Regions from separate parts of the Streptomyces sp. NPDC001315 genome, predicted to be linked through region 1. Evidence: riboswitches for the same ligand, from Rfam matches in the RefSeq annotation. Region 1 holds a riboswitch; the other holds the start of a gene.
What was found. Region 1 has a riboswitch for glycine ahead of gcvT (glycine cleavage system aminomethyltransferase GcvT). Riboswitches for the same ligand answer to the same signal wherever they lie in the genome.

Region 1 (15,787 bases):
GGTGCCCGCGGGCCGCGAAGCCCGCGGGCACCAATGCCTTCACCTGCCTTCCGGGGCTACTTCTTGGTCGTGCCGATGTTGAGGTAGTCGTACTGACCGCTGAAGGCCGCCGTGGACACCAGGTTGGTGTAGTTGGCCGGGCGGTACAGCAGGACCTTGAAGTAGGTCAGCGGGACGAGCGCCGCCAGGTCCATCGTGCGCTTGTCGATCTCGGCGTACTGGCTGTTGCGCTTGGCCTCGTCCTGGGTGGCGATGGCCGTCTCCAGCATCTCGTTGACCTGCTTGTCATCGAGGTACGAGATGTTGGTGTTGCCGGACGCACCGATCGCGTCGCCGTGCAGGATCTGCTGCAGGAAGCCGTAGCCGCCGGGCCAGTCGGCACCCCACTGCATCATGTGCAGACCGATGTTCTGCTTCTTGTCGAACGTCGGCACACCCGCGTAGTCGGTGAAGTACTTGCCCGACGGGTACTGCTTGAGGGTGGCGTTGATGCCGACCTTCTTCAGCGAGGCGATGATCGCGGTGGCCGCGTCGATCTCCTGCTGACGGTCGCTGCGCGCCGAGATGTTGGTGGTGATGGTCGACTTGCCGCAGGCCTTCAGCTGCTCCTTGGCCTTGGCGACGTCACCCTTGTTGCCCGTGGTGGCGTAGACGTCTGCCTTCTGGTAGCCCGGGATGTCCGGCGGCAGGACGGTGGTGGCGATGTCACCGCGGATCGGGCCGCCCTCGGCGGTCTGCACGGAGACCTTGTCGATGGCGTACTCGACGGCCTTGCGGCAGGCGACGTTGTCGAACGGCGCGACCTGGGTGTTGATCGCCATGTAGACCAGGCGGCCACCGTAGGTGTTGTCGGTGTTGGCCTTCAGAGCGGCGTCGTTGACGACCTTCGCCTGCGTCGCGGCCTGGACACCCGTACCGCCGAGGTCGATCGCGTCACCGGCCTGGACGTCCTGGTCGATGGTCTCGGCGTTGACCTTGAGCTTGACGACGATCTTGTCCGGGTACTGCTTGCGCAGCGGGTCCGTCGCCGCGTCCCAGTTCTTGTTGCGGACGAGGACGGCCTGCTTGCCCTCCTCGTAGCTCTGGAACTGGTACGAGCCCGAGGACACGATGCTCTTGACGTAGTCGATGCCGGTGTCCTTGGCCTGCGGCACCGGAGCCGTCTGCGGCGTCGCGACCAGGTAGTCGAACTCCTGGAAGGCGCGGTTGAGCTTGAAGACGATCGTGGTGTCGTCCGGCGTCTCGATGGACTTCAGGCCCTCGGCGCTCTTGTCCTTGTAGGGACCCTTGTACTTGTCGCCGCCCTCGAGGAACTGCTGGAAGTAGTTCGGGCCGAGGGAGAGCACGTCACGCGCGAAGTTGGAGCGCTCGACGGCGTACTTGACGTCCTTCGAGGTGATCGCGGTGCCGTCCTGGTACTTCAGGCCCGAACGCAGCTTGTACGTCCAGGTCTTGCCGCCGTCGCTCGGCACACCCGCGCTCGCGGCGAGGTCCGGGACCAGCGTGTTGCCCTCCTCGCCCGCACCGGGCTTGAAGGTCATCAGCGGGCGGGCGTACAGCCGGCTGAGGTTGTACATGTACGCGTAGTACGTGTTGCCGGGGTCGAAGGAGTCCGGGACGTCGCTGTACTCGTACGTGACCGTCCCACCCTTCTGGGTGGAGGCGTTGACGACGCCCTTGGTCGCTGCGTTGGCCCCAGCCGACTTGTTCCCGTTTTCCTTGTTGTCATCGGCCTTGCTGCAACCTGCAAGCAGCAGGCTCACACTGCCGATGGCCGCGACCGCGGCCAGCGCTGACCTTCGCATGATGGTCTGCTTCCCCTCCATTGTCGGAAACTTGTGGACTCTCACCGCGGCCGGATCAGCGGCTGCGCGGGTCGAGAGCGTCGCGGAGACCGTCGCCGAGCAGATTGAACGCCAGCACGGTCACGAAGATGGCGAGACCAGGCACGATCATGTACTCCGGGTCCACCTGGTAGAAGTCGACCGCCTGGTTGAGCATGCCGCCCCAGGACGCCTGCGGGGGCTGGATGCCGACGCCGAGGAAGCTCAGGGACGCCTCGAAGAGGATGTTGGTCGGGATGAGCAGCGTCGAGTAGACGATGATCGGGCCCACGAGGTTCGGCAGCAGCTCCCGGAAGAGGATGTACGGGCCCCTGGCCCCCATCCCCCGCGAGGCGTCGACGAACTCCCGCTCACGCAGGGCCAGCGTCTGGCCGCGGACGATACGGCCCAGATAGGGCCAGTTGAAGAAGCCGATGACGAAGATCAGCACGCTGATGTGCAGCGGCAGGCCCTCCAGCCCGAAGGCACCGCCCTGCAGGGTGGCGGAGATGGCGATCGCGAACAGCAGCAGGGGGAACGCCAGGAAGGTGTCCATCAGCCGGCTGATGATCGTGTCGACCCGCCCGCCGTAGTAGCCGGCCACCACACCGAGGACCGCGCCGATCGTGTTCGACAGGATCGTGGCGCCGAAGGCGACGACCAGCGACACCCAGGAGCCCTCCAGGATGCGGGTGGCGATGTCGCGGCCGAACTTCGGCTCCACACCGAGCGGGTGGTCCCAGCTCATGCCGCCGAAGTCGCCCTTGGGCAGCGAGGTGTTGGGGTCGATGAGGTCCTGGTGCAGGGCGTTCGGATCCAGGCCGAACAGCGCCTGGAGGGGCCGGGAGAGCACCGCGAGCAGGATGAGCAGGATGACGATCACGCCACCGGCGACCGCCACCTTGTCCTTCTTGAAGCGGGACCAGGCGATCTGCCCCAGGGAACGGCCCTCGATCTGCCCCTTCTCGACGCCGACGAGCACAGCCTCCGGCTGTGCCTCGGCTGCCGATCCGGTGGTCTCGATCGGTGCGGTCACGGTGACCCGACCCCTCTCGCCGGTGGTGACCGGCCTTCATCCGCCGCTGTAGGCGGCTTGGTTCACTTACCTGCTACGCGGCCTGCGCCGATGAGTGCGGCCCAGCTGTCCAGTTGATCCCGGATTGGCACCGATGGGTACGCACTCGCTGGATCCATGGCCTCGCGTCTGAGAAGGCGAGTATTCGACGCCTTCACGATCACACGCCAGGCCTCACGGAGAATGTATGCGCAACCGTGATGCCGATCTGGGTGTTCCGTTATCCGAACACGGGGCATCGCCCTCCGGAGATCGGCCTTCCGGCTCCACACGTCGCGATGCGAACGGGCTCCCCCGGCATGGCACTTGCCGGGCCCGAACGGCGTGGCCGACTTCTGTCTCGCCGACGCGGCGACCCATCGGTGGCGTGCGCTCTGTTCGGTCACGACGAGAACCGCTCCGGCCGCCGCCGGAACGGCAGTCGGCGAGTCCTGGGCGTGCGGCTCGCCCACCACCGTCGGCCGGCCCATGGCGGGTGGCTCGCCCACCACCGTCGCCCGAACTCACGGCTGCTGAGCGGCCGGTCCGGTCTCCCGAGCCGGCCGACCGTCCGTCCGGCATGCGCCCGGCCGACCAGGACCTGTCCGGCCGGTCGAGCTGGAGCCGGAGGTCAGGTCGAGCCGGAGGTCGGATCGGGCCGGAGGCCGGAGGTCAGTTCGAGCCGACGCCGGAGGTCAGGTCGAGCCGTAGCCAGCGGTTCAGGTCGAGCCGAAGCCAGCAGTTCAGTTCAAACCGAAGCCAGAGGTCAGTTCAAACCGAAGCCAGAGGCCAGTTGGAACCGAAGCCGACGGTCAGTAGGGGCGCGAGCCCGGGTAGCCGTAATCGCCCGCGGGAGCCTGGGCCGGGGCGGGCGCCGCGTGGGCCTCGCGGTCGTAGAAGGGGCGGGCGTTGGCCCGCATCCACATCACGACCGGGTCGTGCTCGTCGGACATCGCCACGGTCGACACCGGCAGCCCGTCCGGCACCGCGCCGATGGACTGCTGCATCATCCCGCGGACGGAGTCGACGGCGGGCGGCGAGGTGTCGTACACGTCGAGGCCGATGGCGAGGTACGGCGCCCCGAGCGCGGGCTGCACCCAGGCGCGGCGCAGCGCGCGGACCGCCGGGGTGCGGTGGGCGTTCTGCGCGAGCAGGGCGTAGAACTGGGGGATCTCGATTCCGGGCTCGGACAGCCGCAGCGGGCCGGCCGGCTGGCGTTCCAGGCCCGTCGCGATCCGGCGCAGGTCGAGCCAGGGGATGCCGAGGCCGCCGCCGGGGGCGTGCGGGTTCAGCCAGAGGCCGAAGTGGTCGGGGTACAGCGTGCGGGCGACGTCGAGGCCGTCCACCACCTCGTACGAACGGTTCCAGCCGCTGGCCGAGAGTTCCTGGGCGGAGGTGACACAGGGCGCGTAGCCGTAGCCGTTGACCTCCATGTTCCCGTACTGGGCGTCGGGGGAGCCGGCCTGGCCGTGCCACAGCAGCATCCAGACCTGGCCGGAGGACGGGGTCGCGAGCGCACGAAGGAGCGCCTCGTAGGCGTCGTAACGCCCGGGCGTCACCTGGCGCAGCATGTGCTCGACCTGCCCGGTCGCGGCAGTGCCGCTCGCGCTCACCCTTTACCGCCCCTTCGAGAAACGTGGCCTTGGATATGAAACCACCTTAGGTGGCTCGTTAGACAACAGCCGCCCAGGAGTTCGGGGGTTGTTCTGCGTTCGGGGGTTGTTCCGCGTCGGCGGGCGCGGTCGGTTCTCAGTGGTCCCGTTGGTAGAACGGGCGTACCCGCTCCCGCATCCAGTCCGTCACCGGGTCCTCGACCACGTCCAGGAGGACGAGGTTCACCGGCCACTGGACGGCGACCTTGGCGAGCGCCCGGCCGAGTGCGTCCAGCGGGAGGACGCGCAGGTCGCCCTCCCACTGGGACAGTTCGACGCCGACGAACAGGACGGGATCGCCGGTCTCGATGGCGGCCAGGCAGCGGCGGGCGGTGAGTACGACGCCGATGTCGGCGAACTCGGCCGAGGCCGCGGCGAGGAAGTCCACCGGGTCGTCCTGCCAGTCGGGCTCGAACAGCCGCACCCGGCCGCCGCCGGCGAACCCGTCGAGCGGGGTCCGCCCGCTCCGGCACAGCTCGGCCACGGCGGCCGGCGGGAGCGGGATGCCCACCACGCCGTCCGGGTTCACGACGATGCCGACCTGCGGCGGCAGACCGCGGGCGAACTCCACGGCGGGCGCGACGGTGTACGACATGTGCGAGCCGACGACCTGCCGGAACTGCTCCTCGGAGCTGAAGACCGGCACGTACACCTGGCCCTCGATCTCCAGCGTGGGCAGGTCGAGAGGGCCGCTGTGCGGGCCTCCGCCGTTGGGCAGCGGCACCCAGACGAAGCTGCGGCCGAGCACCTCGACGATCCGTCCGCCGGCCGTCGGGACGCCGAGGGAGGCGGCGAGCACCTCCTCCAGCTCGTTGCCGGGCCATCCGCCGTGCGGATGGGGGTGCGTCTGCGCGGGGAAGCCCGCCGGGAAGTCCGCGGGAAGGTCCGCCGGGAAGTCCATCTCTCTACCGCCTGCTGGGAACCGCTGCTGTGGCTGAAAAGGCTAACCGGTACGAACCCCGACTGAATCGTCCCGGAGACCGATCCACCTCCGGGCCGCCCGTCGGCGGATCACCCCGGAGGCAGGTCCGAAGCTGGTCCGGAGCAGGTCCGAAGCAAGTCCGGCTCCGGTCCGGATCAGGTCCGGCTCCGGTACCGCTCAGGTCCGGCTCAGCTCGTGAAGGCGATCCGTCGCAGCACGTCCGCCGCGTCCCGGTCCAGCAGTACCGCCGAGCCGCAGCCCGGGGGCAGCTCGCCCTTCTCCACGGCGCGCAGCAGGCGGGCGGCCGCGCGGCGGTGGCGCAGGAAGGCGTAGCGCGAGACGCCGCGGCCCCGGTCGCGCTGGCCCTCGAGCGCCGTGCCGGGGGTGACGTCGAGCAGCAGCAGGTGCAGGGTGCCGCCCCGGCGGCGGGCCTCGCGGGCCAGCCAGTCGCGCACCCAGGCCTGAGTGCCGCAGTCGTGCACGACCACTCCCTCACCGGTGCGCAGCGCGCGGCGCAGTCCGGCGTAGTGGGCGAGGCGGACGAGCGGGCGGTAGACGGCGTACGGCAGGAAGCGCGGCGCCCGGGCGTCCCAGCGGTCGCGGGTGTCCTGGGAGTCGATGCGTACGCCCCGCACCGCGCGCCGCATCAGCGTGGACTTGCCGCTGCCGGGCAGGCCGGTGATCACGACCAGGTCGCGGGGGCCGAAGACCAGGCCGTGCGGGCTGTGCCGGGAGCGCTCGCGCAGATCGCGGACGACCGGCGCCGACCGCGGGCCGCACGCCTCCACGGCCGGGGCCGCGGGCTGCTTGGGCAGTGCCGCGGCCGAGCTGGTGGCGTACGCCGTGATCCTGTTCACCGTGATCGTCCTCCCCTGGGGTCAGGTAAGTCCTTTCCCCGCCGAGCGTAAAGAGAAGGTAATGCGCGGTGTCTCGTGTTTTCGTTCGCGTACCGCCACAGCCCGGTTACAGATGCGGCCTGCCCTTGCCGGGCGATGCGTGCAATGATGTCCGCGCCAACTGCATACCGGCCGCTTGAATCCGCGCGGGAGAGTCCCCAGCAGCAGTGCTGCACCGGGGCGCCGAAGGAGCAAGTCCCTCCCTTGAATCTCTCAGGCCCCGTTACCGCGCGGGCGAGGCACATCTGAAAAGCGGGCCGCTGCGACAGCGGCTCCACCCAAGGTGCAAACCATGATCACGTGTGGTCATGGTGAACCTCTCAGGTTCCGATGACAGATGGGGAGGAACTACCTCGCCCTCCCCCACGCTCGACTTCGCTCGCGCGGGAGGTGCCCCCATCGCCCTTGGAGACGACCGACCGATGAGCAGCACCCCACTCCGTCACACCGCCCTCGATGCCCTGCATCGCTCGCTCGGCGCGACCATGACCGACTTCGCCGGCTGGGACATGCCCCTGCGCTACGGCTCCGAGCGCGACGAGCACAACGCGGTGCGCACCAGGGCCGGCCTGTTCGACCTCTCGCACATGGGTGAGATCACGGTCACGGGGCCGGAAGCGGCGCGGCTGCTCAACTACGCCCTGGTCGGCAACATCGCCTCCGTCGGCGCCGGCCGCGCCCGCTACACCATGATCTGCCGGGCCGACGGCGGCATCCTCGACGACCTGATCGTCTACCGGCTGGGCGAGACGGAGTACATGGTCGTCGCCAACGCCTCCAACGCCCAGGTCGTGCTGGACGCGCTCGTGGAGCGTTCCGCCGGCTTCGACGCCGAGGTGCGGGACGACCGGGACGCGTACGCGCTGATCGCGGTCCAGGGCCCGGAATCCCCCGGCATCCTCAAGTCCCTCACCGACGCCGACCTCGACGGCCTGAAGTACTACGCGGGCCTGCCCGGCACCGTCGCCGGCGTCCCCGCGCTCATCGCCCGCACCGGATACACCGGCGAGGACGGCTTCGAGCTGTTCGTGAAACCCGAGCACGCCGTCGAACTGTGGCAGGCCCTGACCAAGGCCGGCGAGGGCGTCGGCCTGGTCCCCTGCGGCCTGTCCTGCCGGGACACGCTGCGCCTGGAGGCGGGCATGCCGCTGTACGGGCACGAGCTGAGCACCTCCCTGACGCCCTTCGACGCGGGGCTCGGGCGGGTCGTGAAGTTCGACAAGGACGGCGACTTCGTGGGGCGTACGGCGCTGGAGGCGGCGGCCGAGCGCGCCGCTTCGCAGCCCCCGCGTGTCCTCGTCGGCCTGGTCGCCGAGGGCCGCCGCGTCCCCCGCGCCGGGTACGCCGTCGTCGCCGGCGGCGAGGTGATCGGCGAGGTCACCTCCGGCGCCCCCTCCCCCACGCTGGGCAAGCCGATCGCCATGGCGTACGTCGACGCGGCACACGCGGCGCCGGGCACGCCGGGAGTCGGCGTGGACATCCGAGGCAGCCACGAGCCGTACGAGGTCGTGGCGCTGCCGTTCTACAAGCGCCAGAAGTAACACTGAGCGCGGTCCTTACGTCCCTTACGTGACACCGCGCACATTTCCGCTGCTCACCAGCGGTTCCAGCAGCCCCCCATTCACCAGCACTCCCCCGCGTACAGGAGAATTCAGGCCATGAGCAACCCCCAGCAGCTGCGCTACAGCAAGGAGCACGAGTGGCTGTCGGGCGCCGAGGACGGCGTCTCGACAGTCGGCATCACGGAGCACGCGGCCAACGCGCTCGGCGATGTCGTCTTCGTCCAGCTCCCGGAGGTCGGTGACACGGTGGCCGCGGGCGAGACCTGCGGCGAGCTGGAGTCGACCAAGTCGGTCAGCGACCTGTACTCCCCTGTCAACGGTGAGGTCACCGAGGTCAACGAGGACGTGGTGAACGATCCGTCGCTGGTGAACTCGGCCCCCTTCGAGGGCGGCTGGCTGTTCAAGGTGCGCGTGGCGGAGGAGCCGGCCGACCTGCTCTCCGCCGACGAGTACACCGCTTTTTCCGCCGGCTGAGGAGTCACGTACACATGTCGCTTCTGAACACGCCCCTGCACGAGCTCGACCCGGACATCGCCGCCGCCGTCGACGCCGAGCTGCACCGCCAGCAGTCCACCCTCGAGATGATCGCCTCCGAGAACTTCGCGCCGGCCGCGGTCATGGAGGCGCAGGGCTCGGTCCTCACCAACAAGTACGCCGAGGGCTACCCGGGCCGCCGCTACTACGGCGGCTGCGAGCACGTCGACGTCGCCGAGCAGATCGCCATCGACCGGGTGAAGGAGCTGTTCGGCGCCGAGTACGCCAACGTGCAGCCCCACTCGGGCGCCTCCGCCAACCAGGCCGCGCTGTTCGCGCTCGCCCAGCCCGGCGACACCATCCTCGGCCTGGACCTGGCCCACGGCGGCCATCTCACCCACGGGATGCGGCTGAACTTCTCCGGCAAGCAGTTCAACGTGGTCGCGTACCACGTGGACGACTCCGGCCTGGTCGACATGGCCGAGGTCGAGCGGCTCGCCAAGGAGCACCGCCCGAAGGTGATCATCGCGGGCTGGTCGGCGTACCCGCGGCAGCTGGACTTCGCGGAGTTCCGCCGGATCGCGGACGAGGTCGAGGCCTACCTGTGGGTCGACATGGCGCACTTCGCGGGCCTGGTCGCGGCCGGGCTGCACCCGAACCCGGTGCCGTACGCGGACGTGGTCACCTCCACCACCCACAAGACGCTGGGCGGGCCCCGCGGCGGGATCATCCTCGCGAAGAAGGACTTCGCGAAGAAGCTGAACTCGTCCGTCTTCCCGGGCTTCCAGGGCGGTCCCCTGGAACACGTGATCGCGGCCAAGGCGGTCTCCTTCAAGGTCGCCGCGAGCGAGGACTTCAAGGAGCGCCAGCGCCGTACGGTCGACGGCGCGCGGATCCTCGCCGAGCGGCTCACCGCACCGGACGCCCGCGAGGCCGGCGTGAACGTCCTGTCGGGCGGCACCGACGTCCACCTGATCCTGGTCGACCTGCGCGAGTCCGAGCTGGACGGCCAGCAGGCCGAAGACCGCCTCCACGAGGTCGGCATCACGGTCAACCGCAACGCCGTCCCGAACGACCCGCGCCCGCCGATGGTGACGTCGGGCCTGCGGATCGGCACGCCGGCCCTGGCCACCCGCGGCTTCCGGGCCGAGGACTTCGCCGAGGTCGCGGACGTGATCGCGGAGGCGCTGAAGCCGTCCTACGACGTCGAGGCGCTGAAGTCCCGGGTCAAGGCCCTGGCCGACAAGCACCCGCTCTACCCCACCCTGGGGCAGTAGTACCGCTGTACGGGGGCACCGCGCGCACACTGAGAGGTGAGCGCGGTGCCCCGTCCCTTGTTCCACCCCCGTTCTGAGGAGTCACCGTGGCCATCTCGGTCTTCGACCTGTTCTCGATCGGCATCGGCCCGTCCAGCTCCCACACGGTCGGCCCGATGCGCGCGGCGCGCATGTTCGCCCGCCGGCTGCGCAACGAGGACCTGCTGACGTCCGTCGCGTCCGTCCGCACGGAGCTGTACGGCTCGCTCGGCGCGACCGGCCACGGCCACGGCACCCCCAAGGCCGTGCTCCTCGGCCTGGAGGGCGACTCGCCCCGCACGGTCGATGTGGAACGGGCCGACGAACGGGTCTCGGAGATCAAGGAGGCGGGACGGATCCGGCTCCTCGGCGAGCACGACATACCGTTCTCCTTCGACGACGATCTGGTCCTGCACCGCCGCAAAACCCTCCCCTACCACGCCAACGGCATGACCCTGTGGGCCTACGACGCCTCGGGCGCGCAGCTGCTGACCAAGACGTACTACTCCGTCGGCGGCGGCTTCGTCGTGGACGAGGACGCCGTCGGCGCGGACCGCATCAAGCTGGACGACACGGTCCTGAAGTACCCCTTCCGCACGGGCGACGAGCTGCTGCGCCTGACGAAGGAGACCGGCCTGTCGATCTCCTCCCTGATGCTGGAGAACGAGCGTGCGTGGCGCACCGAGGACGAGATCCGCACCGGCCTGCTGGAGATCTGGCGGGTGATGCAGGCCTGCGTGTCCCGCGGCATGTCCCGCGAGGGCATCCTGCCCGGCGGCCTGCGGGTGCGCCGCCGCGCCGCGGTCACGGCACGTCAACTGCGCGCCGAGGGCGACCCGTTGGCCCACTCCATGGAGTGGATCACGCTCTACGCGATGGCGGTCAACGAGGAGAACGCGGCCGGCGGCCGCGTGGTGACGGCCCCCACCAACGGCGCCGCCGGCATCATCCCGGCGGTTCTGCACTACTACATGAACTTCGTCCCGGGCGCGGACGAGGACGGCGTGGTCCGCTTCCTCCTCGCCGCCGGCGCCATCGGCATGCTCTTCAAGGAGAACGCCTCCATCTCCGGCGCCGAGGTCGGCTGCCAGGGCGAGGTCGGCTCCGCCTGCTCCATGGCCGCCGGCGCCCTCGCCGAGGTGCTGGGCGGCAGCCCCGAGCAGGTCGAGAACGCCGCCGAGATCGGCATGGAACACAACCTGGGCCTGACCTGCGACCCGGTCGGCGGCCTGGTCCAGATCCCCTGCATCGAACGCAACGGCATGGCCGCGGTCAAGGCCGTCACCGCCGCCCGCATGGCCATGCGCGGCGACGGCTCCCACAAGGTGTCCCTCGACAAGGTCATCAAGACGATGAAGGACACGGGCGCGGACATGTCCGTGAAGTACAAGGAGACGGCCCGGGGCGGGCTGGCGGTCAACATCATCGAGTGCTGAACGGCTGTCACCCGTCCGGCCGAGGAGCGCCGCACGAATTGCGGGCCGAGGCTGGTATTCCGCCGCGTCGAGGGATCGCCCGTGCCAAGGTGGGGCATACACCAACTCCAACTCCTGTCCCCCCACTGACAGTCAAGGGAGTCCCCACATGCTGCGCGGCATCGACGTGAGCGCGTTCCAGTCCTCGTCCTACGACACGGACGGCCTCTCCTTCGTCTTCATCAAGGCGTCGGAGGGGCGTTCGTACGTCAACCCGAGGCTCAGCGCCCAGACCAAGCACGGCCGTGACGCCGGCCTGGTCGTCGGCTTCTACCACTTCCTCTGGCCCGGCAACATCACCGCCCAGGCGGAGTACTTCGTGAGCAAGGCCCCGGAGAAGGCGGGCGACATACTCGCCGTCGACTGGGAGACGACCAGCGAGGGCACGCACGCGAGCAACGCGGAGAAGGATCGGTTCATCCGGAAGGTGAAGGAGCTGCGGCCGAACAATAAGGTCGTGCTCTATTGCAATCGCCATTTTTGGTTGAGTATGGACAGTACGTCCTACGCCGGTGACGGTCTCTGGATCGCGGACTACGTGACTGCGGGCAAGCCCCGCATCAAGGCGAAGTGGCGCTTCCACCAGTACACCGCCGATCCGCGGGACACGAACGTGGCGGACTTCGCGAGCAAGGCCGCCCTGCGGGAGTGGGCAACCGTGGAATGAACCCTGCCCTTACGCTCCGACCTGCGGCCGGACAGCGACCGCGGAGAAAAGGGAGCTGCTCGACACGGGTGGGACCATCACTGCGGTCAGCAGCAACGGCGCGTACTCCTTCACCGAGCCCAACCGCGAGAGCGAGGTGACCGGACTGCGCGGCGGTGCGGTGCGGCCCGGGGACTCGATCGGGGTCGAGCTGCCTGATGGGCCGCACCTGCCGCTGGAGATCGTCCGAGGCGTACGGCTAGCCGCGGAAGTCCGGGGTGCGGTCCGGGGACGCCTCCGCCAGTGCCTTGGTGACCGCCTCGACGCCGGCCTGCAGGCCGTAGACCGGGGTGCCGGGCTGCTGGCGCCAGGAGTCGTCGATGCCGCCCGCGTCGACGGTGTCGAAGCCGAGCTCGTCGATCAGGGCCCGTACCTTCGCCTTGGCCGCCGTGTCGTCGCCGGCGACCGGGAGGGCCATGCGGCCGGGGTCGCCGGCCGGAAGCGGCCGCTCCAGGATGTCCTGGGCATAGGTGCCGTTGAACGCCTTGATCACGGGGTGGCCGAGGTGTCGCTCCGTGAAGCGGCTCTCGGTGAGGCCCTCGTCCTCGATCTCCGCGAGCCTGCCGTCCCGCTCCCGCGGGTAGTAGTTGCCGGTGTCGATGACGGCGACGCCCTTCGCCGCGCCGTCCAGCAGGCCGGACGGGAGGTTCGGGACCGCCTTCACGGGGACGGTGACCACGACGACCTCGGCGTCGCGCGCCGCCTGCTCGGCCGGGACGGCTGTCGCGCCGGTCTCCTCGGCCAGCGCCGTGAGGGTGTGCGGGCCACGGGAGTTGGCCACGGACACGTCGTGTCCGAGGGCGGTGAGCCGCCGGGTCAGGTTGCCGCCGATGTTGCCCGCGCCGATGATGCCGATCTTCATGACTGGCCCTCCGAATTTGATGCACACGCATGCTTCTTGCGGGGCATCAACCCCGGAGATCCCGACGCTATTCCGCAGCCGTGGCAACCGGGTGAACGGCCCGCCCAGACCCCGGCATGACGAAGGGGCGCCCGCCGCCGAGAAGACAGGGCGCCCCTTCCACGTGCGTCACTTGCCCAGGTAGGTCCAGAACTCGTCGAACGACAGGACCTTGTCGCCGTTGAGGTCACGGGTCTTGATGATGGCCTCCGCGACCGACTCCGTGACGTTCCAGTCGCCCTGCTGAGCCAGGGCGGCCTTGAACTCGGCGGCGGTGATGGATCCGTCACCGTCCGTGTCGATCCGCTGGAACTGCTTGCGTGCTTCCTCGATGTCGGCCATCGATCCGCCCCTTTTCGTCGTACCTTGCTGTCATCCTGACGCAGGTCAGATTAACGGCCCGCCCGAACGCGCAGCGCGGCGACCACCCAGGCGAACTCCTCCTCGTACGCGGGCTGGGGTTCGAGTCCGTTCACGATGGCCGACAGCTCGCGGTACCGGGCGACCCGGACGTTCGAGCCCGCGGTCAGTCGCTCCAGTACGGCGGTCCGGTCGCCGTCGCCGAGCACCTCGCGCAGCACGTCCTCGGCCTCCGGCGCCTCGGGGGCGATGCCCTGCCGCAGTGCCTCTCCGGAGAGTTGGATCAGCCGGCTCATGAACCACAGGGAGGAGCCGGCCGGGACGTCCGGACCCCGGTCCGCCGCGTTGAACTCGATCATCCGGCGCATCAGGACCCGGAATTCCGGGTCCTGGATCAGCTCGGCGAGTTCCACCCAGGCGTCCACCTGCTCGGGCGTGGGGTCGTCGGGCAGGTTGGCCGCGGCGAACCGCAGCCGTCGGCGGATGTCGGGGTCCGCCGTGTCGATCCCCTCGAAGATCTCCTCCATGAAGTCCTCGACGATCCGCCTGCGCTCGGCGGCCGACAGTCGCGCCAGCTTGTTCATCAGGGTCGTCTCCTCTGCGGTCGAGCCGCGTCGTGCCACGGTGGACAGCACCGCACGGGTCACCTTCAGCGCGCGGATCTGCGCGTCCAGCGCCTTCACATGCGCGGCCGCGACCTCCGCGACCGTCGCCTCGCCGGCCAACACCTTGCGTACGTCGCCCAGGCCGAGACCCAGTTCGCGCAGGGTGCGGATCAGTTCCAGGCGGGCGACGGACTCGGCGTCGTACAAGCGGTAGCCGCCCGCGGAACGGGCCACCGGGGGCAGGGCGCCCTCGTCGGACCAGTAGCGGATGGTGCGCACGGACAGGCCGGTCGCCCGGGCCAGCTCCCCGATGGTGAGAAGTCCGGTGCCGTCTTCGATCATGTCTGCGAGTCTGGGCCTTCCAGTGGGTGGAGACTCAAGCGAGGAGACGGGCACCATGGCGGAGACCCTGCGGGACATTCTCGACGCGGCGGCCCGGGGTGTCTTCCCTCCGGCGGACGGCGGTACGACCGTCGTGCCCCAGTACGGCCACCGGGACGCCGGGGTCATCGCCTTCACCGCGCACTCCGTCGTCTTCACGGACGAGGATCCGCAGTGGGTGCACCAGGCGCTGCGGGCGGCGGACTGCGACGCGCTCGCGGCGACCATGAACGCCCGGTTCCTGACCGCCTTCCTGGACCGCACGGGGCGCGGGACCGACACGATCGACCTCCTCACGGTCGGCGCTCCGCTGCCGGGCGAACCGCCACTGCCCCTGACGGAGCTCGCGGACCCGGGCCATCCGCGGGTGGTGAGCTCCCGCCGACGGCGGGACGACGTACGGGTGTGGACCGTCGAGGGTGGTGTGCTGGTGCTGGGGCGCGGGGTCGCGGGGCGGCTCGAGGTCGCGGTCGAGGTGGACGAGGACGTACGGCACCGGGGGCTGGGGCGGCGACTGGCGACGGCGGCGCGGCACCTGAGCGGGGGCGAACCGGTGTGGGCCCAGGTCTCGCCGGGCAACGCCCGCAGTCTGCGGGCGTTCCAGGCGGCCGGTTATCTGCCGGTGGGGTCGGAGGCGCTGCTCATCCCCCGGTAGCCGGCCGGCTCAGTGCCAGGGCTCGTAGTACGGGTTGCTCTCGCAGTCGCTCATGATCTCGACTTTGGTGGTCTTGTCGACCGGGCAGACGCCGATGATGTACTCCCGGGCCACGCCGCCGGGGAAGGCGACCTCGACCTGGTCGGCCCACTTGTGGGTGTCGCCGATGGTCTTGTTGATACGGCAGCGTGGCAGCTGACCTCGCGTCAGCGGAAGACGCCGGTGTGGCCGAGCGAGTAGCGGCCGGGCTGGGGGTAGACCGCGAGGCCGTGCGGGCCGCTGCCGACCTTGATGCGGGCCAGCTGGTGACCGGTGCGGGTGTCGATGGCGTACACCTCGGCGTTGTAACGGCCCGACAGCCACAGGACCTTGCCGTCGGCCGAGACGCCGCCCATGTCGGGGCTGCCACCGTCGGGCAGGTGCCACTTCTTCGTGAGCCGGTTCTTCGTGAAGTCGAAGATGGAGATGGTGCCCTCGCCGCGGTTGGAGATGTACATCTCGCGGGAGTCCCGGCTGACGTACAGGCCGTGGCAGCCCTTTCCGGTGGGCAGGAGGGTCGGCCTGGTGAACTTGTCGCCGTCCAGGATCCATACGCCGTCGGCCACCATGTCGGCGATGTAGAACCTCTTGCCGTCGGGGGAGAGTTTGACGTCCTGCGGCATCGCGCCCTGGAAGGGGAGCTTCTCCTGCGCGACGACCTTCATCTTCTCGGTGTCGACCTTGAGCAGTTCGCCGCTGAACTCGCAGGAGACGATGAAGTACCGGCCGTCGGCGGAGAAGTCGGCGTGGTTGACGCCGTAGCAGCTGACCGGCTCGGTCCTGACGCGCTTCATGGTGTGCGCGTCGCGGAAGACGAGTTCGCGGTCCATGGAGGCCATGACGACGGCGTACTTGCCGTCGGGCGTGAAGTAGAGGTTGTACGGGTCGTGGACCTGCACGGGCTTGCCCGCCCTGCCGGTCCTCGGGTCGATGGGGGTGAGGCTGTTGCCGAGGTCGTTGTTGACCCACAGGGTCCTCAGGTCCCAG
Region 2 (15,787 bases), on a different contig from region 1:
CTCTGCGGCACCCCCTGCACCTGCCGGAGAGCGCCGCGAAGACCTCTGCCCAGATCCCCCGACCATGCCGGACGATTGCTTCATGACCGATCTTGACGCCGCCGAGGCCGGCCTCGCCTCCGAGGACGCTCGCGGCCAGGGCCTCGACGCCCGTCTCGTCGTGGACCGCGGCGCCTTCCGCCTCGACGTGACACTGTCCGCCGCACCCGGTGACGTCGTCGCTCTGCTCGGCCCGAACGGCGCCGGCAAGACCACGGCTCTGCGCGCACTCGCGGGTCTCGTCCCGCTCACGGCCGGCCATCTGCGTCTCGACGGCGCATCGTTGGACCGTACGCCTCCGGAGTCGCGCCCGGTCGGCGTGGTCTTCCAGGACTACCTGCTCTTCCCGCACCTGACGGCTCTGGACAACGTGGCCTTCGGCCCGCGCTGCCGGGGCGCGAGCAGGGCGCAGGCCCGTGCACAGGCCGCCGAATGGCTGGACCGCATGGGCCTGGCCGACCACACCGGTGCCAAGCCCCGCCGCCTCTCGGGCGGTCAGGCGCAGCGCGTCGCCCTCGCCCGCGCCCTGGCCACCCACCCCCGCCTGCTGCTCCTCGACGAACCCCTGGCCGCCCTGGACGCCCGCACCCGCCTTGAGGTGCGGGCCCAACTCCGCCGTCACCTGGACGAGTTCGAGGCGGTCGCCGTCCTGGTCACCCACGACCCGCTGGACGCCATGGTGCTGGCCGACCGGCTGATCGTCGTCGAGCACGGCCGCGTCGTCCAGGAGGGCACCCCGTCCGACATCGCCCGCCACCCGCGTACGGACTACATCGCGCAGCTGGTCGGTCTGAACCTGTACCGAGGGCAGGCCGAAGGTCACACGGTCCGCCTCGACGGGGGTCCGGCCCTCACCACCACCGAGGACCTCTCGGGAGGAGTCTTCGTGGCCTTCCCTCCGAGCGCGGTCACCCTCCACCGGGACCGCCCCACCGGCACCAGCGCCCGCAACCTCTGGCACTGCGAGGTCGCGGGCCTGGAGACCCACGGCGACCAGATCCGCGCCGCCCTCACCGGCGAACTCCCGCTCGCCGCGGACCTGACCACGGTCGCCGCGGCCGAACTCGACCTGCACCCGGGCGCACCGGTCTGGGCGACGGTGAAGGCGACGCAGACGCACGCGTACCCGGCCTGACGCCAAGGCCGATGCACGCCGGTTACGGTGGGGCCACCCAGGACCCACATCAGGACAAACCCCACCTTCTGCGAGGCATCCCATGAGCCTGAGCATCCGCAACCAGATCCCTGGCACCGTCACCGCCGTCACCCCGGGCGAGGTCATGGCAACGGTCAAGGTCCGCCTGACCGGAGGCCAGGACCTCACCGCGGCGATCACCCTGGAGGCCGTCGAGGAACTCGGCCTCACAGCGGGCTCCGCCGTACGCGCTCTGGTGAAGGCGACGGAGGTCTCCCTCGCCACGGGCGGGGTGGACGGCCTCTCCATCCGCAACCAGCTGCCCGGCACGGTGCGTGATGTCGCCACCGGCGGTGCCATGGCCACCGTCAAGGTCGCCGTCGACGGTGCCGAGCTGACCGCGGCGATCACCAAGGACGCCGCCACCGACCTCGGCCTGTCGACGGGCTCCCCCGTCATCGCCCTGATCAAGTCGACCGAGGTGTCACTCGCGTCCGCGTGAACGCGCAGGGGCTCCGCCCCGACCGACCGGCCGAAGCGGAGGCCTCGTCACATGCCCCGAGCGACTCGAGGGGCGCGGGGAACTGCGCGACCGGCCCCCACCGGCCCGCAGTTTCGTCACCGCGCTTCCAGCGGAGCGCTCAGTCCTCGTACGCGTCCAGCGGCGGGCACGAGCAGACCAGGTTCCGGTCGCCGAAGGCCTGGTCGATACGGCGCACCGGCGGCCAGTACTTGTCGGCGGCCGAGACGCCGGCCGGGAAGACGGCCTCCTCCCGGCTGTATGCGTGCTCCCACTTCCCGCCGAGGGCGGCAGCGGTGTGCGGAGCGCCCCGCAGCGGGTTGTCCTCGGCCGGCCAGTCGCCCGCGCCGACCTTCTCGATCTCCGCGCGGATGGCGATCATCGCCTCGCAGAACCGATCCAGCTCGATCAGGTCCTCGGACTCGGTCGGCTCGATCATCAGCGTCCCGGCCACCGGGAACGACATCGTCGGCGCGTGGAACCCGTAGTCGATGAGCCGCTTGGCGACGTCGTCGACGCTCACGCCGGTCGCCTTGGTGAGCGGCCGCAGGTCGATGATGCACTCGTGCGCGACCAGCCCGGCCGGGCCGGTGTAGAGCACGGGGTAGTGCGGCTCGAGCCGCTTGGCGATGTAGTTGGCGGAGAGCACCGCCACCTGAGTGGCCCGCTTGAGTCCCTCACCGCCCATGAGGCGGACGTACGCCCACGAGATCGGCAGGATGCCCGCGGAACCCCACGGGGCCGCCGAAATCGGACCGACCCCGGTCTCCGGACCGGCCGCGGGCTGCATCGGGTGGTTCGGCAGGTACGGCGCCAGATGCGACCGTACGGCCACGGGGCCGACGCCGGGGCCGCCGCCGCCGTGCGGGATGCAGAACGTCTTGTGCAGGTTCAGGTGCGAGACGTCGCCACCGAAGTGCCCCGGCTGGGCGAGCCCCACCAGCGCGTTGAGGTTGGCGCCGTCCACATAGACCTGGCCGCCCGCCTCGTGCACCTGCGCACAGATGTCGGCGACATGCTCCTCGAACACGCCGTGCGTCGACGGGTACGTGATCATCAGCACCGACAGTCGGTCGCGGTACTGCTCGATCTTCGACCGCAGGTCCTCGACGTCGATCTCGCCGTCCTCGGCGGTCTTCACGACGACGACCTTCATGCCGGCCATGACGGCGCTGGCGGCGTTGGTGCCGTGCGCGGAGGACGGGATCAGACAGACGGTGCGCTGCTCGTCCCCGTTGGCCCGGTGGTACCCGCGTACGGCGAGCAGACCGGCCAGCTCGCCCTGCGACCCGGCGTTGGGCTGGAGGGAGACCTTGTCGTAGCCGGTGACCTCGGCGAGCCGCTCCTCCAGCTCATGGATGAGCGTGAGGTAGCCCTGCGCCTGCTCGGCGGGCGCGAAGGGGTGCAGCTGGCCGAACTCGGGCCAGGTGACCGGCTCCATCTCCGTGGTCGCGTTGAGCTTCATGGTGCAGGAGCCCAGCGGGATCATGCCGCGGTCGAGCGCGTAGTCGCGGTCGGCCAGCCTGCGCAGGTAGCGCAGCATCGCGGTCTCGGAGCGGTGCTGGTGGAAGACCGGGTGGGTGAGGTACGTGTCGGTGCGCTGCAGCGCGGCCGGCAGGGCGTCCTCGGTGACTACGTCCAGGGCTTCTATGTCGGCCTCGACCCCGAACGCCGTCCACACGGCGGCGATCTGTGCCCGCGTGGTGGTCTCGTCGCAGGCGAGCGACACATGGTCGGCGTCGACGAGGTGCAGGTTGACGCCGTCCTCGCGCGCCGCGGCCACGGTCTCGGCGGCCCGGCCCGGCACCCGCGCGGTGAGCGTGTCGAAGTAGGCGCCGTGGACGACCTCGACACCGCCGGCGGTGAGGCCCGCGGCGAGGAGCGTGGCGTAGCGGTGGGTGCGCTGGGCGATGGCCTTCAGGCCCTCGGGCCCGTGGTAGACGGCGTACATCCCGGCCATCACCGCGAGCAGCACCTGCGCGGTGCAGATGTTGCTGGTCGCCTTCTCCCGGCGGATGTGCTGCTCACGCGTCTGCAGAGCAAGGCGGTAGGCCCGGTTCCCGTCCGCGTCGACGGAGACGCCCACGAGCCGCCCGGGCAGGCTGCGTGCGAACTTCTCGTGCACGGCCATGTAGCCGGCGTGCGGTCCGCCGAAGCCCATCGGCACGCCGAAGCGTTGCGTCGTACCGACCGCGATGTCCGCGCCGAGCTCGCCCGGCGAGGTCAGCAGGGTCAGCGCGAGCAGGTCCGCGGCGACGGTGACCAGCGCGCCCAGCTCGTGGGCCTGGTCGATGACCGGCTTGAGGTCGCGCACGGCACCGGAGGCGCCCGGATACTGGATCAGCACGCCGTTGATCTCGCGCTCGGCGATCTCCGCCGGAATGCCGCCGCTGAGGTCGGCGACGACGACCTCGACGCCGGTCGGCTCGGCGCGGGTCTCGATCACGGCGATGGTCTGCGGCAGCGCGTCCGCGTCGACCAGGAAAAGGCCCTTCTTGTTCTTGCCCATGCGCCGGGACAGCGCCATGGCCTCGGCCGCGGCCGTGCCCTCGTCCAGCAGCGAGGCGCCCGACGTCGGGAGTCCGGTGAGCTCGGCGACCATGGTCTGGAAGTTCAGCAGCGCCTCGAGGCGGCCCTGCGAGATCTCCGGCTGGTACGGCGTGTACGCCGTGTACCAGGCCGGGTTCTCCATGACGTTGCGCAGGATGACGGGCGGCGTGAAGGTCCCGTAGTAGCCGAGACCGATCATGGAGCCGAGGACCTGGTTGCGGTCCGCGAGGGAACGCAGCTCGTCCAGCACCTCGGCCTCGGTGCGCGCACCCGGCAGGTCGAGCGCGTCGGCGTTCTTGATCACGTCCGGCACCGCGGCTGCTGTGAGCTCGTCCAGCGAGCCGTAGCCGACCTGCGCGAGCATCTTGGCCCGCGCCTCGTGGTCGGGCCCGATGTGGCGCTGCTCGAACGGGATTCCCTGTTCGAGCTCGGAGAGCGGAATGCGGTGGGCGGTCATTGCGGAGGCCTCCTGGTCTGACGCGACCTGCGAGGGGCACCACGGCGCGGGTACCCGGACGGCCTCCCCCTCTGTCATCTCAACCTGAGAGCTTCACCGGGTCGCCCAGGAGGGGTCACCGGCTTTCACCGTCGGTGAGAGCGGATGCCGTCGACACCCGCTCTGCTTTCCAGAGTGACCTCGTCCGTGCGGTACGTGGGCCTGAGAGATTCCGGGGAGGATTTGCTCCTTCGGCGCCTCCGATGATGTCCGGAGGACTCTCCCGCACGGGGTCAGCAGCCGTTCGCCAGCCTACCAGCGAGGTCGACGTCGGATCCTTCGAGTGGCCGCCTTCCTGAATGTGCTCTTTTGTAGTGCTTACGGATGAGTTGCGACCAAGAGGAGGGCCCGTGCAGACCGATATCGATCCGCGCAACCTGATCGGCCGCAAGGCGTTCGACCGCAACGGCACCAAGATCGGCACCATTGACGAGGTCTACCTCGACGACGCGACCGGTGTGCCGGAGTGGGCAGCCATACGTACCGGCCTGTTCTCAAGGGACGCCTTCGTCCCGCTCGAGCCCAGCGAACTGATCGAGGGCGCCCTGCGTGTCCCCTTCGACCGCGCCCTGATCAAAGACGCCCCCGACTTCGGTGTCGGCCGCCACCTCTCCCCCGAACAGGAACTCCAGCTCTACCACCACTATGGCCTCGACATCGCCGCTCCTCCCCCGTTCCCGGACCACGACTTCGGCAAGCTGGCAGGCACGGACGAGACCTGAAGGCTGCGCGAGGGCGGGCCGACGGACCGGGCGTTCCGCCCGCAGGCGGCCCGAGAACCCGCGCCCGGGTCCTTCCTTCCGGGCCGGCCGGGCCCCGGCAAGGCGCCGGGCCCGCGACGCTCATCCTGGCTCTGCTTCCCGGGAAGGCCGTCACTGGGCAAGCTGCCGCACCGGGCTCACCCCGAGGCAGCCGACCGCTCCCCCCCGACACCGTCGTCCACAGCCGGGACCTCGCCATCCTCCGGTCTTCGCCGCACCAGCGGCAGTGGATCCGCCGCTTCCAGGTCCGGGTCGTCGATCCGGAAAGTCCGTACCCGCCCCGGTTCCGAGTCGGGCGTCTCGAACCGCACGGTGACCCGCCCGAGGCCGCTGCCCTGCACCCATCCGTGCCCGTACTCGGCGTGCCGCACGTCGTGCCCGGCCGGCCAACGCCTCTCCACCGGCTCCTGCGGCTCCTGCACGGGTTCGTCCACCGCCGACTCCTCCAGCGCACCCTCCGACCGCTCACCGGCCGCCTGTGCGAACAGATCCTCCTGCGTGTAGTCGGCGAGCCCGGACACGCCCACCCCGAGCAGCCGCACACCGCCCGTTGTGTCCACGGAGTCCAGCAGCCGGGCGGCCGCCTCCCGTACGACCGCCGGATCGTCCGTGGGCCCCCGCAGCGTCTCGGACCGGGTCAGCGTGGAGAAGTCGTACCGCCGCACCTTCAGCACGATGGTCCGCCCGGACAGCCCGGCCCCGCGCAGCCGCCGCACGCACCGGTCGGCCAGCCGCTGCACCTCGAGCCCCACCCTGAGCCGGTCGTGGATGTCCACGTCGTAGGTGTCCTCGACCGACACCGACTTGGCCTCCCGCTCGGCCACGACGGGCCGGTCGTCGCGCGCCTGCGCCATGGCGTGCAGCGCGTGCCCGTGCGCCTTGCCCAGCAGCCGTACGAGCTCGTCCTCGCCCGCCCCGGCGATCTCGTCGACCGTGGTGATCCCGGCCCGCCGCAGATGGTCCCCGGTGGCCGGTCCGACACCCGGCAGCGTCCGCACCGGCATGGGCCCGAGCAGCGCCCGCTCGGTGCCCGGCTCGATCAGCACCAGCCCGTCCGGCTTCGCCTGCTCGGAGGCGATCTTCGCCAGCATCTTGGAGGCGGCGAGCCCCACGGACCCCGTGAGCCCCGTGCCGGCCCGTATGTCGGCGCGCAGCTTCAGGCCGGCCAGCCGGGCCGACTCCGCGTCCCAGGCGGCTTCCCCGGCCTCCAGGTCCACGAACGCCTCATCCAGGCTCAGCGGCTCCACCAGCGGCGACAACGCCCGCAGCAGCCCCATCACCTGCTCGCTGATCGACCGGTAGAACCCGAAGCGCGGCACCAGGTACGCCGCGTTCGGAGCCAGCCGGCGCGCCTGGGCCATGGGCATCGCGGAATGAACCCCGAAGACCCGCGCCTCGTACGAAGCGGTCGCCACCACCCCGCGCGGCCCGAGCCCGCCCACGACGACGGCCTTTCCGCGCAGGCTCGGCTTGGACGCCTGCTCCGCCGAGGCGAAGAAGGCATCCATGTCGAGATGCAGGATCGTGGGCGCGGTTCTCACATCTCCGATGCTGCCCTACGCCACTGACAATGCCCCGTACGGCTCCGGGGCAGGGCTCAGACGGCCCGGTTGCGCCGCCGCGCCAGCTCATCGGCAGGGTTGGGCCCGACCAGGGTCTCACCCGTGTCGATCCGCTCCCCGTGCAGCTGCGACAGGGCGCTCTCCACGTCCCGCCACACCACGCCCACAGCGATCCCGAAGACGCCCTGACCGCCCTGGAGCAGCGCATGGACCTCGTCGGGCGAGGTGCACTCGTAGACCGTGGCGCCGTCGCTCATCAGCGTCATGCGCTCCAGGTCACTGAAGCCCCGCTCCCTGAGGTGCTGTACGGCGGTGCGGATGTTCTGCAGCGACACCCCGGTGTCGAGGAACCGCTTGACGATCTTCAGGACGACCACGTCGCGAAAGCTGTACAGCCGCTGTGTCCCCGATCCGTAGGCGGGCCGCACACTCGGCTCGACCAGCCCGGTACGGGCCCAGTAGTCGAGTTGCCGGTAGGTGATGCCGGCGGCCGCACAGGCCGTCGGGCCTCGATAGCCGATCTGCTCGGACGCCATGGACGTCGCCCCTCCGCTGCTCGGCACGGCCGTCGGTCGCTGCGGAGCGTGACCGGCCGCGTTGCTGTGAAGCGGGTACGGACCGCTCGCCCCGAAACCGTGTCCGGGGGCACCCCCAGCCATACCGCCGCCGCTGCTGCTCACGCCGACCTCCGTCCTTGACCTGCCTTCTCGACGGTAGGCAGTCACCAGGGGCGCGTCAACGATCGCCACACTCGGCACGCCGAGTGATAATCACCCTAAGAGTGGTTTCCCGCACCCCACCGCGGGGAAAGGCTAGCCGAATGCTCTCGGAGAGAGCCGCAGGACGCTCTCACTCGCCGCTGGCAATTGCCGCCGTTGCGGCCCGTCACCGGGCCACGGCACCTTGTCACGCACCGGCTCTGCTACTGGCTGCTGCTCCCGAAGTCCTCGGGCGAGATCTGGTCGAGGAACTCGCGGAACTTCTCCACCTCGTCCTCCTGCTCGTCCGGGATCGCGATGCCCGCGTCGTCGAGCACCGTGTCACTGCCGTAGATCGGCGTCCCGGTACGCAGCGCCAGCGCTATGGCATCGGACGGACGGGCACTGACCTCGACCCCGCTGGCGAAGACCAGCTCCGCGTAGAAGACGCCTTCACGCAGGTCCGTGATGCGCACTTCGGTGAGCTCCTGGCCAACGGCTTCCAACACGTCCTTGAACAGGTCGTGGGTCAGCGGTCGCGCGGGGGCCATGCCCTGCTGGGCGAAGGCGATGGCCGTCGCCTCCCCCGGCCCGATCCAGATGGGGAGGTAGCGGTCGCCTCCCACTTCACGCAGGAGCACGATCGGTTGGTTGGAGGGCATTTCGACCCGGACACCTACGACATCGAGCTCGTTCACACAGCAACCCTAGGCCGTGCCCGGGACGTTTGGGTAGTCGGGCCGGGAACGGGTGCCCGATCACGCCTCCCGGGACCACCCCGGTTCAGCGCAGCCGGACCCCGAGCGCGGTCTGTACCAGTGCCGCGTGCAACTTCACCGTGAGGCCCGCCAGCTCCTTGGTACGGTCCTCCGCGTGTGCCCTGGTCTGCGGATTGCGGTGGCGCTTGAGGGGGGCCACCACCTGGTCCACAAGCCCGGCCTCGCGGTCCGCGGCGGCCTTCATCACCCGCAGATGCCGAGGCTCGATCCCGAACCGTCCCAGCTCGGTGACGAGCGAGGCCACCGTGACCGCCTCGGCGTCGTACACCTCGCCCTCCAACGGGGTGATGAGCCCGTAGGACTCCCACTCCTGGAGTTCCTGCTCGCCGATCTCCGCGGCGGCCAGCAGCGCGGCCCGCCCGATCCGGGCCGCGGTGGGTCCGTCGGACACCTCCGGCAGGGCCTCGCCGTCCCGCTGGCGCCCCACGGCCGGCAGCCGTACGGCCTCACCGCGCTCCATCGCCTCCAGGTGCTCGCGGATCACCTTGAGCGGCAGATAGTGGTCCCGCTGCATCCTCAGGACATGACCGAGGCGCTCGACATCCTGGGTGCTGAACTTGCGATACCCCGAGGGGGTCCGCTGCGGCTCGATGAGGCCCTCCGACTCCAGGAAACGGATCTTGGAGATGGTGACCTCGGGGAACTCCTCGCGCAGCACGTTCAGCACCGTGCCGATACTCATCAGCCCACTGTCCGCCGCGGCGGCGCCGTGCCCGGCACCGCCGCCCGGTGTTCGAAGCATGGACCTTCCCTGGGGTCCCCCCGGACGGAGTCTGGGGGGACGGTCAGTAGCCTCGCTGGCTCGCGTAGAAGACCAGCCGGTACTTGCCGATCTGCACCTCGTCACCGTTCGACAGAGCGACCTGGTCGATCCGCTCACGGTTGACGTACGTGCCGTTGAGGCTGCCCACGTCGGCGACCGCGAACGTGCCGTCCTGGCCACGTCGGAACTCCACGTGCCGACGTGACACCGTCACGTCATCCAGGAAGATGTCGCTCTGCGGGTGACGCCCGGCCGTGGTCAGCTCACCGTCCAGGAGGAAGCGGCTGCCCGAGTTGGGCCCCCGGCGCACGACCAGGAGCGCGGAACCCAGCGGCAGCGCGTCGACGGCCGCCTGCGCCTCGGGCGACAGCATCGGCACCGGCGTCTGACCGGTGACTTCGGCGTCGTAGGCCTCGATGCCGGAGATCGAGATCGTGGACGTCGTCTCCGACGCCCGCTCGGGCGTCAGGCCGGGGCGCAGCGGCGCGCCGCAGTTGGAGCAGAAACGGCTGTTCTCGCCGTTGCGGTTACCGCACCTCGTACATACCAGGGCCGACACGGAAAACCCTCCACCCGCACTTGAGGTTGACGGTTGCCCGAAACCTATGCCTCCGGACTGGGCAGGGTCAACAGACGGCGCGCCCTGACCTCCGGAAATGTCGCCGCCGGGACCAGCCACCTGGTCCCGGAACAGCGGCCGCCGGCCCTCTGCATCAGGCTGTGCGCGATGGCGAGCGGTCGCGTTGTCGCTGCCCTCTCGCGCGCTCTTGCCGAACAACTTCGCAAACAACTTCACGGGCGATTCCCCTTGACCGAAACAGACCCGCCCGTGGGGCAGGACGAACCCTGACTCATTACGCCGGTCGAACCGGACATCCTCACAACGTCCGTATCCACCAGACAGTTTCCACCACGCACCACCCATTCGGTGCGCCGACCCCCCGCAACCTCATGCCCTCGCGCGTCGGCCGCCATGCACCCCCGGTTCACTGGGAGGACGACCGAGCGTAGTCAGGCCGCTTCGCCGCCCGCAAGGCGTCCACGACGATCTTGCTCGAACGCTCGACGGTGACCGTGGCCTGCTCCTTCTCCATTGTCTGCACCACGCCTCCGGGGATGTTGAGCGCCGGTTCGAGATCCTGCGGCTTGCCGATGACCTTGAAACGATAGGGAGCTTTGATCTGGTTCCCGTCGACGCTCACGCTCTTGCCGGAGTCCGTCAGATACGTGCCGGCGACCACACGCACGCCGTTCACCTGGATCGCCTCCGCACCGGCCGCGCGCAGCTCCTGGATCGCGTCGAGCAGCATGTCCGCCTCGACCGTCCCCTTGGTGTCCTCGATCGTCATCGTGATGCCGGGCCCCTGCGCGGCCACCGTGCCCGCGAGAATGCCGAGTTGCCTCTCCTTCTCGACCGTCTGCTTACGGGCCTCCTCAGCCTGGTCGGAGCTGTTCTCCAACTCGTCGCGCTGCTTTTCCAGACCTTGCTTCTCGTCCTCAAGACGCTGAGTACGGTCGTCGAGTTCATCGAGAATGCGCACAAGGTCTTCCTGGCGGGCCCCGCGCAGCGCGCTGTCACTGTCGCTGTTCGACGCCACCTGCACGGCCAGCCCGAAGCCGAGACCGAACAGCAGCACGGCCACGATGAGTTGGGCACGGGAGACGCGCGGCGGCCACAGCCCCTTCACCAGCCGCTGACGGCCGGTCAGCGTGGACCCGGACGTCTCCTCGCGGCCCCGCTCGGGCTCGGGAACCTGCGCGGGCACCTCATCGGGCAGTTCCTTGCGCAGCCTGTGCTCGGGCTCGGGCTCGGGCTGCTCGTCCTGGTGGCTCATCGGTGATCTCACGCCCGGAACACATGCCGGCGGATGGCCGCGGCGTTGGAGAAGATGCGGATGCCCAGGACGACCACGACACCCGTGGAGAGCTGGGCACCCACACCCAACTTGTCGCCGAGGAACACGATCAGCGCGGCCACGACGACGTTCGACAGGAACGACACCACGAAGACCTTGTCGTCGAAGATGCCGTCGAGCATGGCGCGCAGTCCTCCGAAGACGGCGTCCAGAGCCGCCACGACGGCGATCGGCAGGTAAGGCTCGACGACCGCCGGAACCTCAGGCCGGACCAACAGGCCGGCCACGACTCCCACGACGAGGCCCAGTACGGCGATCACGATGTGCCCTTCTCGGTTATCGGCTGTGCTGTACGTACGATCACACTCGGTGCGGCGGGCAACCGGAGGGCGTCCTCCGTGGAGATGCTGGTCCGGATGCCGTAGTTCTCCTGCAGGGCGTTCAGATACAGGCCGTCGGCGCTGTTCTGGAACCTGGTGCTCAGCCGCTTGCCGTCCCCCACCGCGAGCACCGTGTACGGCGGCACCAGCGGCTTGTTGTCGACCAGTATCGCGTCACCCGCGGCCCTGATCGCCGACAGCGCCGTCAGCCGCTGTCCATTGATGGAGATCGCCTCGGCGCCCGACTCCCACAGCCCGTTGACCACGCGCTGCATGTCCCGGTCGCGCACCCGCCCGGTGTCGGAGAAACCGGACGTCTCACGCGGATCGCCGTCACCGCCGGTGGTGGCTTCCTTGGCGTCGTTCACGACCAGTTTCACGCCGGGGCCGTGCACCTCTGCGGCGCCCGACAGGATGCCCACCAGCTCCGCCTGGTCACCGCCGCCGCTCTGGTTGAGCGCCTCGCGCTGCCGCGCGCTCACGTCGTCCCTGAGCGAGTCGACGGTGCCCTCGAGCTTGTCCGCCTTCTCCGTCTCCCGGTCGATGCGGTCGATCAGCTCCTGGCGCTCCTTGGCGACGACCGGGGCCGCGACCCGCGCCTGCGCCGCGCCCACGGTGACGACGAGCGCCGCCAGCACCAGGCCGGCGGCGAGACCGAGCTTCGCGCTGAGCGTCCTGGGCATGCCGAAGCCGCCTTCGGACTTCTTCCGGGCGGCAGCCTCGGCGTATCCGTCGTCGAGGCTGTGGTCCATGACGTTGGTGAGCAGCGACATGGACGCGTCCGGACGCGACGGGCGCGTAATTGTGCTCCGAACGGGGGGCTGCTGCGGCATGCCGCACATCGTCGCATGTCGCGACCGCTACCTCCGAATGGCCCCACCTGCGTGCCGGACAGGCCCCCTTGGGGACACTTGTCCGGCACGCACGCGTACCGGGTGTTTCAGCGGCCGGCGCTGTCCACGACCGCCGACCACTCGTCCAGCAGGGCCTGCGCGGAGGCGTCGTCCGGCCCTTCCGCCCACAGGTGCGTGACCGCTTCGGCCGGGTCGGGCAGCACCATCACCCAGCGCCCGTCGGTCTCCACGACCCGCACACCGTCAGTGGTGTCCACGAAGCGGTCTCCTGCCTCCTCGACCACGCGCCGCATGACCAGTCCCTTCACGGCCCACGGAGTCGCCAGATCCCGCTTGAGGACGTGCGCCCGCGGAATCCGCGCGTCGATCTGGCTGAGCGTGAGCTGCGTCCGTGCCACCAGCCCGATGAGCCGTACGAAGGCAGCCGTACCGTCGAAGACGCTGCTGAACTCCGGGACGATGAATCCGCCCTTGCCGTCCCCGCCGAAGATGGTCGTCTCGTCACGCCCGACCCGGGTCAGGTCGTCGGGCGAAGTCGTCGTCCACTCCACCTGGGTCCCGTGGTAGGCCGCCACCTGCTCGGCGATCCGGGTCGTGGTCACCGGCAGCGCCACCCGGCCGCTGCGCCGCTCCGCGGCCACGAGATCGAGCATCACGAGCAGCGCCCGGTCGTCCTCCACGATCCGCCCCTTCTCGTCGACGAGCGACAGCCGCTCACCGACAGGGTCGAACCGCACTCCGAACGCGGCCCTGGAGGACGCGACGATCTCGCCGAGCCGCACCAGCCCCGACCGCCGCACATCGGCACTCTCCGTCGGCCTGGACTCGTCGAGACCGGGATTGATGGTCAGCGAGTCCACCCCGAGCTTGCCGAGCAGGCTGGGCAGGACGAGCCCGGCGGAGCCGTTCGACGCGTCGACCACGACCTTCAGCCCGGACTCGGCGATGCCGGTCGTGTCGACGTTCCGCAGTAGCGAACCGGTGTACGAGTCGAAGACGCTGGCCGGGAAGTACAGGTCCCCGATCTCTCCCGGGAACGCACGCCGGTACTCCTGTCGCGCGAACACCCTGTCCAGCTTCCGTTGGCTGGCCTGCGACAGGTCCGCGCCCTGCCCGTCGAAGAACATGATGTCCACGGAGTCGGGCACACCCGGGGAGGTCCTGATCATGATCCCGCCGGCACTGCCCCGCGCGGTCTGCTGCCGGGCGACGGGCAGCGGTACGTTCTCCAGATCCCGAACGTCGATGGCGCTGGCCTGCAACGCGGAGATGACGGCCCGCTTCAGCGCGCGGGCACCACGGGAGTGGTCGCGGGCCGTGGTGACCGTGGAGCCCTTCTTGAGCGTCGTCGCATAGGCTCCGGCGAGCCGCACGGCGAGCTCCGGCGTGATCTCCACGTTCAGGATCCCGGACACCCCGCGGGCACCGAACAGATGGGCCTGTCCTCGCGACTCCCAGATCACCGAGGTGTTGACGAAGGCGCCCGCCTCGATGGTCTTGAACGGATAGACCCGCACATTGCCCTGCACGATCGATTCTTCGCCGACCAGGCACTCGTCACCGATGACCGCGCCGTCCTCGATCCTGGCGGCACGCATGATGTCGGTGTTCTTGCCGACCACACAGCCCCGCAGATTGCTGTGCTGTCCCACGTAGACGTTGTCGTGCACCACGGCCCTGTGCAGGAAGGCACCGGTCTTCACGACGACGTTCGAGCCCACGACGGTGTGCTCGCGGATCTCGGCGCCGGCCTCGACCTTGGCGTAGTCACCGATGTAGAGCGGCCCCCGGAGTACGGCGTCCGGATGCACCTCGGCACCCTCCGCCACCCATACGCCCGGGGAGATCTCGAAGCCGTCGAGCTCGACGTCGACCTTTCCCTCCAGGACGTCGGCCTGCGCCTTCACATAGCTCTCGTGCGTACCGACGTCCTCCCAGTAACCCTCGGCGATATAGCCGTAGATCGGCTTGCCCTCCTTCATCAGCTGTGGGAAGACGTCGCCGGACCAGTCGACGGGCACATCCGGCTCGACATAGTTGAACACCTCGGGCTCCATGACGTAGATGCCCGTGTTCACGGTGTCCGAGAAGACCTGCCCCCAGGTCGGCTTCTCAAGGAAGCGCTCGACCTTGCCCTCTTCGTCGACGATGGTGATGCCGAATTCCAGCGGATTGGGTACGCGCGTCAGACAGACGGTGACCAGCGCACCCTTTTCCTTGTGGAAGCTGATCAGCTCGGTCAGGTCGAAGTCGGTCAGCGCATCGCCGGAGATGACGAGGAAAGCATCGTCCTTCAACGCTTCCTCGGCGTTCTTGACGCTTCCGGCGGTACCGAGTGGCTTCTCCTCATTGGCATAGGTGAGCTCCATCCCGAGCTCTTCGCCGTCTCCGAAGTAGTTCTTGACGAGCGATGCCAGGAACTGCACAGTTACGACGGTCTCGTTGAGCCCATGCCTTTTGAGCAGCCGCAGAACGTGCTCCATGATCGGCCGGTTGGCCACCGGCAGGAGCGGCTTGGGCATACTCGAGGTCATGGGGCGAAGGCGTGTGCCTTCGCCTCCGGCCATCACGACGGCCTTCATGTCGGAAGCGTCCTCCTCTAAGAGACGACGGTCTAGCCGACTTCACCCGTCCTGATTGTCCCGCACTTTTCCGCAACGGGCCATCGAGCCACTGTTACCGCCGAAGGGCGAGCTCAGTCGGCCATGGCGTCCGCACGAACCAGACGGCGGACTTGTACCACGTAGAGGACTCCTGCCCACCAGTACAGGGTTGTACCCCATCCTGCGAACGCCCATCCGAAAACAGCGGCAAGTGACGCGATCCATCCACTTCCGTCACTGAGCAGGAGCAGCGGGAAGGCGTACATCAGGTTGAAGGTGGCGGCCTTGCCCAGGAAGTTAACCTGGGGCGGCGGATAGCCGTGCCGCCGGAGGATGCCCACCATCACCAGCAGAACCAGCTCACGCGCAAGAAGTACAGCGGTCAACCAGATAGGCAGAATCTCGCGCCAGGTGAGCCCGACCAACGTCGAGAGAATGTAGAGTCGGTCGGCCGCGGGGTCGAGGAGCCGGCCGAGGCTGCTGATCTGGTTCCAGCGCCGTGCCAGCTTGCCGTCCAGGTAGTCGCTGACTCCACTCAGCGCCAGTACGAGTAGGGCCCAGCCGTCGCTCTTGGGACCCCCGAACTCGGGCCTGAGGATCAGCCACAGGAAGACAGGTACGCCGACGAGGCGGGCCATGCTCAGGATGTTCGGGATGGTGAGGACCCGGTCTGTCTGGACACGGGTCTCCTGGACCTCCACCCGGGGGCCTCCAGTAGAAAATAAGCCAACGATGCCCCCTGACCTTACCTCAACGCAAAAAAGCTCTGGCTCTTGGGCTGGTGCCCAAGA

Region 2: another riboswitch for glycine. It lies ahead of gcvP (aminomethyl-transferring glycine dehydrogenase); the one in region 1 lies ahead of gcvT (glycine cleavage system aminomethyltransferase GcvT).

Annotation. Positions count from the first base shown of each region.
Region 1 covers NZ_JBIAWZ010000002.1:76,564-92,350, forward strand. Annotated here, with positions in the region: gene ACFY16_RS07520 (ABC transporter substrate-binding protein) at 57-1,826, opposite strand; gene ACFY16_RS07525 (ABC transporter permease) at 1,861-2,859, opposite strand; gene ACFY16_RS07530 (enhanced serine sensitivity protein SseB C-terminal domain-containing protein) at 3,690-4,490, opposite strand; gene ACFY16_RS07535 (enhanced serine sensitivity protein SseB) at 4,627-5,430, opposite strand; gene ACFY16_RS07540 (AAA family ATPase) at 5,640-6,314, opposite strand; glycine riboswitch at 6,485-6,586, shown strand; gene gcvT (glycine cleavage system aminomethyltransferase GcvT) at 6,770-7,888, shown strand; gene gcvH (glycine cleavage system protein GcvH) at 8,006-8,383, shown strand; gene glyA (serine hydroxymethyltransferase) at 8,398-9,660, shown strand; gene ACFY16_RS07560 (L-serine ammonia-lyase) at 9,747-11,114, shown strand; gene ACFY16_RS07565 (glycoside hydrolase family 25 protein) at 11,263-11,820, shown strand; gene ACFY16_RS07570 (NADPH-dependent F420 reductase) at 12,059-12,721, opposite strand; gene ACFY16_RS07575 (EF-hand domain-containing protein) at 12,890-13,102, opposite strand; gene ACFY16_RS07580 (MerR family transcriptional regulator) at 13,153-14,067, opposite strand; gene ACFY16_RS07585 (GNAT family N-acetyltransferase) at 14,123-14,761, shown strand; partial or broken gene ACFY16_RS07590 (hypothetical protein) at 14,771-14,941, opposite strand; gene ACFY16_RS07595 (YncE family protein) at 14,968-15,787, opposite strand, start outside.
Region 2 covers NZ_JBIAWZ010000017.1:114-15,900, reverse strand. Annotated here, with positions in the region: gene ACFY16_RS32510 (ABC transporter ATP-binding protein) at 83-1,174, shown strand; gene ACFY16_RS32505 (molybdopterin-binding protein) at 1,257-1,676, shown strand; gene gcvP (aminomethyl-transferring glycine dehydrogenase) at 1,816-4,701, opposite strand; glycine riboswitch at 4,881-4,976, opposite strand; gene ACFY16_RS32495 (PRC-barrel domain-containing protein) at 5,091-5,462, shown strand; gene ACFY16_RS32490 (DNA polymerase IV) at 5,639-7,042, opposite strand; gene ACFY16_RS32485 (MerR family transcriptional regulator) at 7,099-7,743, opposite strand; gene ACFY16_RS32480 (bifunctional nuclease family protein) at 7,986-8,459, opposite strand; gene ACFY16_RS32475 (MerR family transcriptional regulator) at 8,545-9,282, opposite strand; gene ACFY16_RS32470 (FHA domain-containing protein) at 9,326-10,228, opposite strand; gene ACFY16_RS32465 (DUF881 domain-containing protein) at 10,290-11,138, opposite strand; gene ACFY16_RS32460 (small basic family protein) at 11,147-11,479, opposite strand; gene ACFY16_RS32455 (DUF881 domain-containing protein) at 11,476-12,312, opposite strand; gene ACFY16_RS32450 (sugar phosphate nucleotidyltransferase) at 12,480-14,975, opposite strand; gene ACFY16_RS32445 (CDP-alcohol phosphatidyltransferase family protein) at 15,089-15,697, opposite strand.